3 regions of the Streptomyces sp. NPDC047117 genome follow, and region 1 is predicted to be linked to each of the others. Evidence: predicted binding sites of a transcription regulator. Region 1 holds the regulator's gene; each other region holds the start of a gene.
What was found. Region 1 encodes HrcA, which represses chaperone genes, less so after heat shock. Its sites were predicted from a motif close to TTNGCACTCNGNNNNNCNGAGTGCNAA; they were not measured.

Region 2: a site for HrcA is predicted at 1,324-1,350, ahead of groES (co-chaperone GroES). Genes of this name have one in related genera too.
Region 3: a site for HrcA is predicted at 2,547-2,573, ahead of groL (chaperonin GroEL). Genes of this name have one in related genera too.

What each region holds. Positions count from the first base shown of each region.
Region 1 is NZ_JBEYUN010000005.1:372,397-376,572, forward strand. Features, by position in the region: gene ABZ840_RS12360 (nitronate monooxygenase) at 1-222, opposite strand, end outside; gene dnaJ (molecular chaperone DnaJ) at 397-1,530, opposite strand; gene hrcA (heat-inducible transcriptional repressor HrcA) at 1,531-2,547, opposite strand; gene ABZ840_RS12375 (MBL fold metallo-hydrolase) at 2,821-3,555, shown strand; gene ABZ840_RS12380 (DUF3097 domain-containing protein) at 3,595-4,176, shown strand, end outside.
Region 2 is NZ_JBEYUN010000006.1:216,713-220,888, forward strand. Features, by position in the region: gene ABZ840_RS13950 (SAM-dependent methyltransferase) at 1-1,232, opposite strand, end outside; gene groES (co-chaperone GroES) at 1,540-1,848, shown strand; gene groL (chaperonin GroEL) at 1,978-3,600, shown strand; gene ABZ840_RS13965 (SDR family oxidoreductase) at 3,775-4,176, opposite strand, start outside.
Region 3 is NZ_JBEYUN010000007.1:124,032-128,207, reverse strand. Features, by position in the region: gene ABZ840_RS15475 (hypothetical protein) at 1-679, shown strand, start outside; gene groL (chaperonin GroEL) at 767-2,392, opposite strand; gene ABZ840_RS15465 (cold-shock protein) at 2,695-2,898, opposite strand; gene ABZ840_RS15460 (MoaD/ThiS family protein) at 3,356-3,634, opposite strand; gene thrC (threonine synthase) at 3,700-4,176, opposite strand, start outside.

The sequences.
Region 1 (4,176 bases):
CGGGTGCGGCATGAAGAGGTTCACGCCGAAGGGCCGGCCGGTCAATCCGCGCAGCCGCTCGATCTCCTGGTACATGCCGTCGGCCGTCTTGTAGCCCGCGGCGAGGAAGCCCAGGCCGCCGGCCCCGCTGACGGCCGCGGCCAGCTCGGGGCACGAGGCGCCGCCGGCCATGGGAGCCTGCACGATCGGGTGAGCGCTCAGCTCGGTCAGCGCGGTGGGCATGCCCATATCGTGTCACGCGTCACGGCCGCCCCCGAATCGGGGGCGGCCGTGATCCGTACACACCAACGGCTTCTACCGGCCGTTGAAGGCGTCCTTCAGCCGCGAGAACAGCCCCTGCTGACCAGGCTGACTGTGCCTGCCCGGGGGACGCCCCCCGGACCCCCGGCCCGGCGCCTACCGTCCGTTGAAGGCATCCTTGAGCCGCGAGAACAGCCCCTGCTGTCCCGGCTGGAACTGCCCGGTCGGGCGCTCTTCGCCGCGGAGCTTGGCGAGCCGGGTCAGCAGCTCCTCCTGCTCGGCGTCGAGCTTGCCGGGGGTCTGCACCTCGACGTGGACGACCAGGTCACCGCGGCCGCCGCCGCGCAGGTGCGTGATGCCGCAGCCGTGCAGCGGGATGGACTGGCCGGACTGGGTGCCGGGCCGGATGTCGACGTCGCGTACCCCGTCCAGCGTCTCCAGTGGACACTTCGTGCCCAGCGCCGCCGCGGTCATCGGGATCGTGACCGTGCAGTGCAGGTCGTCGCCGCGCCGCTGGAAGACCGGGTGCGCGACCTCGTGGATCTCGACGTACAGGTCACCGGCCGGACCGCCGCCGGGGCCGACCTCGCCCTCGCCCGCGAGCTGGATGCGGGTGCCGTTGTCGACACCGGCCGGGATCTTGACCGTGAGCGTCCGGCGGGACCGGATGCGGCCGTCGCCCGCGCACTCGGGGCACGGGGTCGGTACGACCGTGCCGAACCCCTGGCACTGTGGGCAGGGCCGCGAGGTCATGACCTGGCCCAGGAAGGACCGGGTGACCTGCGAGACCTCGCCGCGGCCGCGGCACATGTCACAGGTCTGCGCGGAGGTGCCGGGCGCGGCGCCCTCGCCGGAGCAGGTCGTGCACACCACGGCGGTGTCGACCTGGATGTCCTTGGTCGTGCCGAACGCGGCCTCGTGCAGCTCCACGTCCAGCCGGATCATGGCGTCCTGGCCGCGGCGGGTGCGCGAGCGCGGCCCGCGCTGCGACGCCGTGCCGAAGAACGCGTCCATGATGTCGGAGAAGTTGCCGAAGCCCGCGCCGAAGCCGCCGGCACCGGCGCCGCCGCCCTGGGAGTTCGGGTCCCCGCCGAGGTCGTAGACCTGCTTCTTCTGCGGGTCCGACAGCACCTCGTAAGCGGCGTTGATCTCCTTGAACCGCTCCTGGGTCTTGGGATCCGGGTTCACATCCGGGTGCAGCTCGCGCGCCAGCCGCCGGAAAGCCTTCTTGATCTGGTCCTGCGAGGCGTCGCGACTGACACCGAGGACCGTGTAGTAGTCCGTGGCCACTTACGACTCCGCGAGGATCTGTCCGACGTAACGTGCCACTGCGCGTACCGCTCCCATCGTTCCGGGGTAGTCCATGCGGGTCGGTCCGACCACGCCGAGTTTGGCGACTGCCTCGTCGCCCGAACCGTAGCCGACGGCGACGACCGATGTGGAAGTGAGGCCCTCGTGAGCGTTCTCGTGCCCGATGCGCACGGTCATGCTCGAGTCCTTGGCCTCTCCCAGCAGCTTGAGGAGCACGACCTGCTCCTCCAGCGCCTCCAGCACCGGCCGGATCGTCAGCGGGAAATCATGACCGAAGCGCGTGAGATTGGCGGTACCGCCGATCATCAGTCGCTCCTCGGTCTCCTCCACCAGAGTCTCCAGCAACACCGACAGCACTGTCGAGACCGTGCCCCGGTCCTCCGTCTCGAAGGACTCGGGCAGGTCCTGCACCAGTTGCGGCACGTCCGTGAACCGGCGTCCCACGACACGGCTGTTGAGCCGCGCCCGCAGGTCCGCCAGGGACGTTTCGCCGAACGGCGCGGGGCAGTCGATCATGCGCTGCTCGACCCGCCCGGTATCGGTGATCAGGACGAGCATGAGCCGCGCGGGCGCCAGCGACAGCAGTTCCACGTGCCGGACGGTGGACCGGGTCAGCGAGGGGTACTGCACCACCGCGACCTGCCGGGTCAGCTGCGCGAGCAGCCGGACCGTACGGGCCACGACGTCGTCGAGGTCCACCGCGCTGTCGAGGAAGCTGTGGATCGCCTTGCGCTCGGGACCCGACAGCGGCTTGACGGCCGCCAGCTTGTCGACGAACAGGCGGTAGCCCTTGTCGGTGGGGATTCGGCCGGCGCTCGTGTGAGGCTGGGCGATGAAGCCCTCGTCCTCCAGCGCGGCCATGTCGTTGCGGACGGTGGCGGGCGAGACGCCGAGCTGGTGGCGCTCCGTGAGCGCCTTGGAGCCGACGGGCTCCTCGGTGCCGACGTAGTCCTGGACGATGGCACGCAGCACTTCGAGTCTGCGTTCGCTGAGCATCGCGCACACCTCCAGTCCCGCGCTCTCGCCAGGCCGCTCGCGGCCGTCCCGTCCGGGGCGGCCCGGCCGGCCGTCCCTGGCACTCGACCTGTCCGAGTGCCAAACCCCGTCCAGTGTACGGCCGGGTAGCACGGCCGGGGCAAGGCCGGGCGACACGGCTCGCGGCCCGGCGGGCCACCGTATCGCGCCGAGGCCGGTCCATGTCCCCGGGATCGGCCCAGGTCAGCCGGGCGGCCGCGCGCGATTTCCCGGTATACGGGCTAGCGTCGCGGTATGCGCACGACTTGGGAAGAGGCCGGCTGGGAGCGGCTCGCGGACGGCGTCGCGCGGCGCCGGCTGCCGACCTGGGACGCCACCGTCGGGGTCGTGGCCGGCACCACCGGCGTTCTGCTGATCGACACCGGGTCCGGGCTGCGCGAGGGCGCCGAGCTGCGCCGCCAGGTGCGCGACGTCCTGGGTCGTGAGGTGACGCACATCGTCCTCACCCATCCGCACTTCGATCATGTGCTGGGCACCGCGGCGTTCGCGGGAGTGACGGTTTTCGGGCCGACCGGGCTGGGCGAGCTGCTGCGCCGCGAGCCGGAGGCGCTGGCCGGCGACGCGGTACGGAACGGGGCCGACCCGGAGGCGACGGCGGTGGCCGTGGACACCCTCGTCGTCCCCGATCACCCGATCTGCGGGGAGCGCACCCTCGACCTGGGCGACCGCCGCGTCCTGCTGGCGAACGTCGGACCCGGGCACACCGCCCACGACCTGGCGGTCTGCGTGCGGTGCGGGCCGGGCGAGCCGGAGATCGTCTTCTGCGGCGACCTCGTCGAGGAGTCGGGGGAACCGCAGGCCGGGCCGGACGCGCTCCCCGCCTGCTGGCCGGGCGCGCTGGACCGGCTGCTCTCCCTCGGCGGCGAGGACGCGCGGTACGTGCCCGGCCACGGAGCCGTCGTGGATGCCCGCTTCGTCCGCGCCCAGCGCAAGGAGCTGGCCCGCCGCTTCGGCGTGTCGCCCGGCTAGCCCACCCGGGGGACGCCCGGCCCGCATATCGTCTGTCGAATGCGCAGCAGAGAATACGGCCCCGACCTGACCCCTCCCTGGAAGAAGCAGCGCCCCGCGCCCGAGGTACCGGCCGGGCCCGACCTCGTCGTGGAGGAGGTCACCACGGGTTTCTGCGGTGCCGTCATCCGCTGCGAGAAGACCGCCGAGGGCCCGACCGTCACCCTGGAGGACCGCTTCGGCAAGCACCGGGTCTTCCCGATGACGCCCCGAGGCTTTCTGCTGGAGGGCAAGGTCGTCACGCTCGTACGCCCCTCCGCCGCGTCCGCGCGCCCCCAGGGGCCGCGGCGCACCGCCTCCGGCTCCCTCGCCGTCCCCGGCGCCCGCGCCCGTGTCGCCCGGGCCGGCCGCATCTACGTCGAGGGCCGCCACGACGCGGAGCTGGTGGAACGCGTCTGGGGCGACGACCTGCGCATCGAGGGCGTCGTCGTGGAGTACCTGGAAGGCGTCGACGACCTTCCCGCGATCGTCGGTTCCTTCTCCCCCGGCCCGGACGCCCGGCTCGGTGTCCTCGTCGACCACCTGGTGCCCGGCTCCAAGGAGTCCCGTATCGCCGCCTCGGTCACGGACGCGAACGTCCTG
Region 2 (4,176 bases), on a different contig from region 1:
GCGGGCTGCCCGACGAGCATCGTCGGGGCGCCCGCGACGCGGGTGAGCAGGACCGTGGCCGCGTTCGGGCCGCGGAGCCGCACCTTGCGGCGGATCTCCTCCGGCTCGACGGCGGAGCCGCGCTTCTTGACCGTCAGCACGCCGATCTCGCGTTCACGAAGGAGTGACTTGAGCTTCTTCAGGTTGAACGGCAGCTCGTCGGTGATCTCGTAGGCGGCGGCGTACGGGGTGGCGCGCAGCTCGTCGGCGGTGATGTACGCGATGGTCTCGTCGATCAGTCCGCCGTCCAGCTCGGCGGCGGCCTCGGCGACCAGGTGGGCGCGGATGACGGCGCCGTCCGGCTCGTAGAGGTAGCGGCCCACGGGGCGCACGGGCGGGTCGGGGAGCGGCGCCGTGGTGCTGAGCGAGGCGCCCGAGGGCAGCAGGGTGGCGCGTACGGAGCCGGGCTCCGTGCCGAACCAGAGGACCGCTTCCTTCACGTCGCCGCCGTCCGAGATCCACTCCGCCGCGGCGTCCTCGGGGATCGCCTCGTGCGGGATGCCGGGCGCGATCTTCAGCGCGGCGCGCGGGGCCTTGCGCGCGGCCTCGATGGCCCAGGAGAGCGGCGGGGAGTACGCCTCGGGGTCGAAGATCCGCCCGCCCGTCGCCCGGCCACCGCCCCTCATCGACGCGCTGCGCGCGGCCCCTGCCCCCTTGCCCCCTCTGCGCGCCGGGTCCACGAAGACCGCGTCGTACGGGCTCGTGTCGATCTCCGTGACGTCCGCGCAGCGCACCTCGATCAGGTCGGCCAGGCCCAGCGCCTCGGCGTTCGCCCGCGCGACCTCCGCCGTCAGCGGGTCGTGGTCCACCGCGAGCACCTTGATCCCGGCCCGCGCGCACGCGATCGCGTCGCCGCCGATGCCGCTGCACAGATCGGCGACGGACCGTACGCCGAGCGCGGCCAGGCGCGCCGCGCGGTGCACGGCGACGGTGCGGCGGGTGGACTGCTCGACGCCGTTCGGGGTGAAGAACATCCGGTACGCGTCCTCGGCGCCGAACTTCGCGACCGCGCGCTGCCGCAGCCCGGCCTGCCCGAGGGCCGCGGACACCAGCTCGGCGGGGTGCTCGCGGCGCAGCCTGGTGGCGGTGGCGAGCTCCTGGGCGGGGTCGTGGTCGCGGAGGCCGGCCAGCAGGGCCCGGCCCTCGTCGCTGAGCAGCGCGGAGAAGGCGTCGAGAGGGTTCACCCGCCCCATTCTGGGGCAGGTCACAGGCCGCGCGGCGGCCGGGCCGACGCGGGTTCCGGGGCGCCCCGGGGAATCTTTCCGCCACGACATGAGCGCCGCATTGGCACTCCGCTTGACCGAGTGCTAACCGCGTCATAGTCTCGGCGCTGGCACTCCCCGTTGGAGAGTGCCAAACAGCGAGCCGACCGGGCGCACGCCCGGAGAGCGAGCAAAAGCTACGCGCGACGGGCAGGTCCGGCACCCGCGACGACGGATCCACCTGGTCGCCACCTCAGACAGTTAACCCCGTGAGATCTCCGAAGGGGGAGGTCGGATCGTGACGACCGCCAGCTCCAAGGTTGCCATCAAGCCGCTCGAGGACCGCATTGTGGTCCAGCCGCTCGACGCCGAGCAGACCACGGCTTCGGGCCTGGTCATTCCGGACACCGCCAAGGAGAAGCCCCAGGAGGGCGTCGTCCTGGCCGTGGGCCCGGGCCGCTTCGAGGACGGCAACCGTCTTCCGCTCGACGTTTCCGTCGGCGACGTCGTGCTCTACAGCAAGTACGGCGGCACCGAGGTGAAGTACAACGGCGAGGAGTACCTCGTCCTCTCGGCTCGCGACGTTCTCGCGATCGTCGAGAAGTAAGCCGGGACCTGGGATTTCCCAGGCCGACGCTTCACCCCAGCTGTTCTGACCTGCGCCCCTGGTTCCCGCGTCTCACCACCCGGGGCAGGGGCGCAGTTCGTTGAGAGTACGACTAAGGACACGTAACTCATGGCGAAGATTCTGAAGTTCGACGAGGACGCCCGTCGCGCCCTCGAGCGCGGCGTCAACAAGCTTGCCGACACCGTCAAGGTGACGATCGGCCCCAAGGGCCGCAACGTCGTCATCGACAAGAAGTTCGGCGCCCCGACCATCACCAACGACGGTGTCACCATCGCCCGCGAGGTCGAGGTCGACGACCCGTACGAGAACCTCGGCGCCCAGCTGGTGAAGGAGGTGGCGACCAAGACCAACGACATCGCTGGTGACGGCACCACCACCGCCACCGTCCTGGCCCAGGCGCTGGTCCGTGAGGGTCTGCGCAACGTCGCCGCCGGTGCCTCCCCCGCCGCCCTGAAGAAGGGCATCGACGCCGCCGTCAAGGCCGTGTCCGACGACCTGCTCTCGACGGCCCGCCCGATCGACGAGAAGTCCGACATCGCCGCCGTCGCCGGCCTGTCCGCCCAGGACAAGCAGGTCGGCGAGCTCATCGCCGAGGCGATGGACAAGGTCGGCAAGGACGGTGTCATCACCGTCGAGGAGTCCAACACCTTCGGCCTGGAGCTCGACTTCACCGAGGGCATGGCCTTCGACAAGGGCTACCTCTCCCCGTACATGGTCACCGACCAGGAGCGGATGGAGGCCGTCCTCGAGGACCCGTACATCCTCATCCACCAGGGCAAGATCGGTTCGATCCAGGACCTGCTGCCGCTGCTGGAGAAGGTCATCCAGGCCGGCTCCTCCAAGCCGCTGCTGATCATCGCCGAGGACGTCGAGGGCGAGGCCCTGTCGACCCTGGTCGTGAACAAGATCCGTGGCACCTTCAACGCCGTCGCGGTGAAGGCCCCCGGCTTCGGCGACCGCCGCAAGGCGATGCTCGGCGACATGGCCACCCTCACCGGTGCGACCGTCATCGCCGAGGAGGTCGGCCTCAAGCTCGACCAGGCCGGTCTGGACGTGCTGGGCACCGCCCGCCGCGTGACCGTGACCAAGGACGACACCACCATCGTCGACGGTGGCGGCAACTCCGAGGACGTCGCGGGCCGCGTCAACCAGATCAAGGCCGAGATCGAGTCCACCGACTCGGACTGGGACCGCGAGAAGCTCCAGGAGCGCCTCGCCAAGCTCGCCGGTGGCGTCTGCGTCATCCGCGTGGGTGCGGCCACCGAGGTCGAGCTCAAGGAGAAGAAGCACCGTCTGGAGGACGCCATCTCCGCGACCCGCGCCGCGGTCGAGGAGGGCATCGTCTCCGGTGGTGGCTCCGCTCTGGTCCACGCCGTCAAGGTGCTCGAGGGCAACCTCGGCAAGGAGGGCGACGAGGCCACCGGTGTCGCCGTCGTCCGCCGCGCCGCCGTCGAGCCGCTGCGCTGGATCGCCGAGAACGCCGGTCTCGAGGGCTACGTCATCACCTCCAAGGTGGCCGAGCTCGACAAGGGCAACGGCTTCAACGCCGCCACCGGTGAGTACGGCGACCTGGTGAAGGCCGGCGTCATCGACCCGGTCAAGGTCACCCGCTCCGCCCTGGAGAACGCCGCCTCCATCGCCTCCCTGCTGCTCACGACCGAGACCCTGGTCGTCGAGAAGCCGGCCGAGGAGGAGCCCGAGGCCGGTCACGGCCACGGTCACTCGCACTGAGTGAGCCCCTCTTTGCGGCTAAACCTCCCCCAGCTACCGCTGGGAGGTACCCCCAGCCGCTCTCGCGGACCTGGTAACTCGCCGCGGGGGTAACTCGAGCGGTGGTTGCGGTACGAATGGGCCCGGCATCTCCCAGAGAGGTGCCGGGCCCGTCGTCTTTCGATCGCGTGCGGGCTACTGCGGCCCGTACTTGCGGCCCGTGCGGGAGGTGACGCCGCCCAGGAGGTTGCGCGGGGCGAGCTTCACCACGCCCATCAGGGCCTTGTACCGGGGGTCGGGGATGGACAGCGAACGGCCCCTGGCCAGGTCCTTCATCGCGGCGTCGACCAGGTTGTCGGCGTCCAGCCACATCCAGCCGGGGATGTTGTCCGTGCCCATGCCCGCGCGCTCGTGGAACTCGGTACGGACGAAGCCCGGGCACAGCGCCATCAGCCGCACGCCGCTCCCCGCCAGGTCGCGCGCCGCGCCCTGGGTGAACTGCACGACCCACGCCTTGCTCGCGCCGTAGGTCCCGCGCGGGACGAAGGCCGCGACCGAGGCGACGTTCACCACCCCGCCGCGCCGCCGCTCGCGCAT
Region 3 (4,176 bases), on a different contig from region 1:
GGAGGAGTCCGGCCTCCCCCTCCGCGAGCGACTCCACGCCGTCACCCGCCGGTTCCGCGCCCGCCTGGACACCCTCTGGCCGCAGATCGGCTCCACGCTGCTCGCGACCGCGGGCGGCGCGCTGGTGCTGTCCGTGCTGCTCTCGGACGCGCCCGGCCGGGTGCTGGAGCCGCTCGTACGACTGTGGTGCGCGCCGGACGAACTGCCCAAGGAGTGCGGCATCTGGCTGCGCGAGCAGGTCGGCAACACCGACGGGACGGCGTTACTGGCCGGCGAGAAGCCCCGGACACGCCAGTTCATGCTCTTCTACGCCTGGCAGACGTTCCTGGCCCTGTACCTGGTCACGCACCTCTGCGTGAGCGTGACGACGGCCGGCCTGGCCCGCGTCCCACGCGTGTTGCTCAGCACCTGGGCCGCGTACACCCTGGGCGCGATCGGCTTCGTCGGCGGGCTGGAGGCGGCGGGCATCCCGGAGGGGGCGGCCGCCGCGGCGGATCCGCTCGCCAGGCAGCTGCTGATGCTTCTGCCGCCGCACGGTCTGGAGCACGCCCTGTACGGGGCGCCGGTGGCCGCCGCGGTCTGCGCGGGCACGGTGTGGGCGGGCAGCCGGCTCATCCGCCGCGGCACCCGCCCGGACCCGGCCCCGACCCCGGCTCCGGACACCCGGCCCGTCTACTGAAACGCCCGAGGGCGGCACCCCCGTGATGGGGTGCCGCCCTCGGTTCGTACAGCTGTGAACAGCTGATCCGGTCCCGGGAGGGGTGGATCAGAAGTCCATGTCACCGCCCGGCATGCCGCCCGGGGCGCCGCCCGCGGCGGCCTTCTCCGGCTTGTCGGCGATGACGGCCTCGGTGGTGAGGAAGAGCGCCGCGATGGAGGCGGCGTTCTGCAGCGCGGAGCGGGTGACCTTGGCGGGGTCGATGATGCCCTCGGCGATCATGTCGACGTACTCGCCGGTCGCGGCGTTGAGGCCGTGACCCACGGTCAGGTTGCGCACCTTCTCCACCACGACGCCGCCCTCGAGGCCGCCGTTGACGGAGATCTGCTTCAGCGGGGCCTCCAGGGCCAGCTTCACAGCGGCGGCACCGGTGGCCTCGTCACCCTCGAGCTCGAGCTTCTCGAAGACCGAGGAAGCCTGCAGCAGGGCGACGCCACCGCCGGCGACGATGCCCTCCTCGACGGCCGCCTTCGCGTTGCGAACGGCGTCCTCGATGCGGTGCTTGCGCTCCTTGAGCTCCACCTCGGTCGCGGCACCGGCCTTGATGACCGCAACACCGCCGGCGAGCTTCGCCAGGCGCTCCTGCAGCTTCTCGCGGTCGTAGTCGCTGTCCGAGTTCTCGATCTCGGCGCGGATCTGGTTGACGCGGCCCTGGACCTGGTCGCTGTCGCCGGCACCGTCGACGATGGTGGTCTCGTCCTTGGTGATGACGACCTTGCGGGCGCGGCCGAGCAGGTCGAGACCGGCGTTCTCCAGCTTGAGGCCGACCTCCTCGGAGATGACGGTGCCACCGGTGAGGATGGCGATGTCGCCGAGCATGGCCTTGCGGCGGTCACCGAAGCCCGGGGCCTTCACGGCGACGGACTTGAAGGTGCCACGGATCTTGTTGACGACCAGGGTCGACAGGGCCTCGCCCTCGACGTCCTCCGCGATGATCAGCAGCGGCTTGCCCGACTGCATGACCTTCTCCAGCAGCGGAAGGAGGTCCTTCACGTTGGAGATCTTGGAGTTGACGATCAGGATGTACGGGTCGTCGAGCGACGCCTCCATACGCTCCATGTCGGTGGCGAAGTACGCCGAGATGTAGCCCTTGTCGAAGCGCATACCCTCGGTGAGCTCCAGCTCCAGACCGAAGGTCTGGGACTCCTCGACGGTGATGACGCCTTCCTTGCCGACCTTGTCCATGGCCTCGGCGATGAGCTCGCCGATCTGGGTGTCGGCCGCGGAGATGGAGGCGGTGGAGGCGATCTGCTCCTTGGTCTCCACGTCCTTCGCCTGCTCCAGCAGGGCGGCGGAGACGGCCTCGACGGCGCGCTCGATGCCGCGCTTCAGGGCCATCGGGTTGGCGCCGGCCGCGACGTTGCGCAGGCCCTCGCGGACCAGGGCCTGGGCCAGGACGGTCGCGGTCGTCGTGCCGTCACCGGCGACGTCGTCCGTCTTCTTCGCGACCTCCTTGACCAGCTCGGCGCCGATCTTCTCGTACGGGTCCTCGAGCTCGATCTCCTTGGCGATGGACACACCATCGTTGGTGATCGTGGGGGCACCCCACTTCTTCTCAAGGACGACGTTGCGGCCCTTGGGGCCAAGGGTGACCTTGACGGCGTCGGCGAGCTGGTTCATCCCGCGCTCGAGACCGCGCCGTGCCTCCTCGTCGAACGCGATGATCTTGGCCATGTGAAGTGGTCCTCCCGGACAGGGGTGGATTGCTCCGGACCGCGTGGCGCCCGCGACGGACGGCCTGCGCCTGATGGTTCCTTCCCCACCCGGCGACGGGCCTCACCGACCCGGTCCTTCTGTCACTCTCACCTTCAGAGTGCTAACGCAATGATTAGCACTCGACCCCCTCGAGTGCAAGCGTCCAAGCCAGGCTGCGGCCTCCCCACAGCCACACGCAAGGTCCCCGCGCACGCACAACAAGAGGTCCGCACCCCCCATCAGGGAGCACGGACCTCCGTACGCTGCAGTCGGTCGGCGCTTCAGCCGGCCACGCGGACCATGTCCGCCTGCGGCCCCTTCTGACCCTGCGAGATCTCGAACTCGACCCGCTGGCCTTCCTCAAGGGTGCGGTAACCGTCCATCTGGATCGCGCTGTAGTGGACGAAAACATCCGCACCACCGTCGACCGCGATGAAGCCGTACCCCTTCTCCGCGTTGAACCACTTGACGGTGCCCTGAGCCATTCCTAACTCCCCTATTGCTGGCCCTTGCGCAGGACCGCACTCCGCGGACCCGGGTCAGACCTCACCCCCAAGGAGGGTGTGCGCCGGAACGCGTCGACCGCCGCTGAATGTATCTGGACCGATGCCCAGCGCAACAGGTCAATCGGACGAGAATTCTGCCCACGACCATTCGCCGATATCCGGCGAAGTCTCAACAATTCTGGGCAAGCCGGGCCGGGCATAGCTCATCAACACGACAAATTGCGCACACACTTTGGGCACATCTTGTCGCGTTCTCATATGCGTCGGGCACGCGCGTGAAGAGGATTCACCTCAACTGTATCGCCTTTAACGACATGGAATCGCCCCGTCCGCTTCTGATGCGGACGGGGCGATTCCGGAGTGCGCATCCCGTCATTCACGAGACGGTGCACAAGGGGCGCGCACAGGGCGCACAAAGGGGCGTACAGCCGCTTTTTCAGCAGCCGCCGGCCACCGCGGGAATGATCGAGACGCTGGCGCCGTCCGGCGTCGCGGTCTCCAGACCACCCTCGAAGCGCACGTCGTCGTCGTTGACGTAGACGTTCACGAAGCGGCGCAGCTTGCCCTGGTCGTCCAGGACGCGCGCCGCGATGCCGTTGTGGTTCTTCTCCAGGTCCTGGATGACCTCGGAGAGCTTCGCGCCCTCGGCGGGGACCTCGGCCTGGCCGCCGGTGTAGGTGCGGAGGATGGTGGGGATGCGGACGTTGACGCTCATGTTCTTCTGCCTTCCGGGTTCAGTGGCTACGGGTGCGAGGCGGCTCTCCGGCCGGGGGCCAGGGCTCAGCCGAGGCCGGCCTCGCGGAAGGAGTCCAGGCTCGGACGGATGGTCGCGGTCGGGCCGGTGGTCGGCGCGACGGCGTCCAGCGTCTTCAGGCCGTCGCCGGTGTTCAGGACGACGAGGGACTTGGCCGGGTCGATCTGACCGTTCTCGATGAGCTTCTTGGTGACGCCGACGGTCACGCCGCCCGCGGTCTCCGCGAAGATGCCCTCGGTGCGGGCCAGCAGCTTGATCGCGTCCACGACCTGCTCGTCGTTGACGTCCTCGACGGCGCCGCCGGTGCGGCGGGCGATGTCGAGCACGTACGGGCCGTCCGCCGGGTTGCCGATGGCCAGCGACTTGGCGATGGTGTTCGGCTTCTGCGGGCGGACCACGTCGTGGCCGGCCTTGAAGGCGGTGGACACCGGCGAGCAGCCCTCGGCCTGGGCGCCGAAGATCTTGTACGGCTTGTCCTCGACCAGGCCGAGCTTGATCAGCTC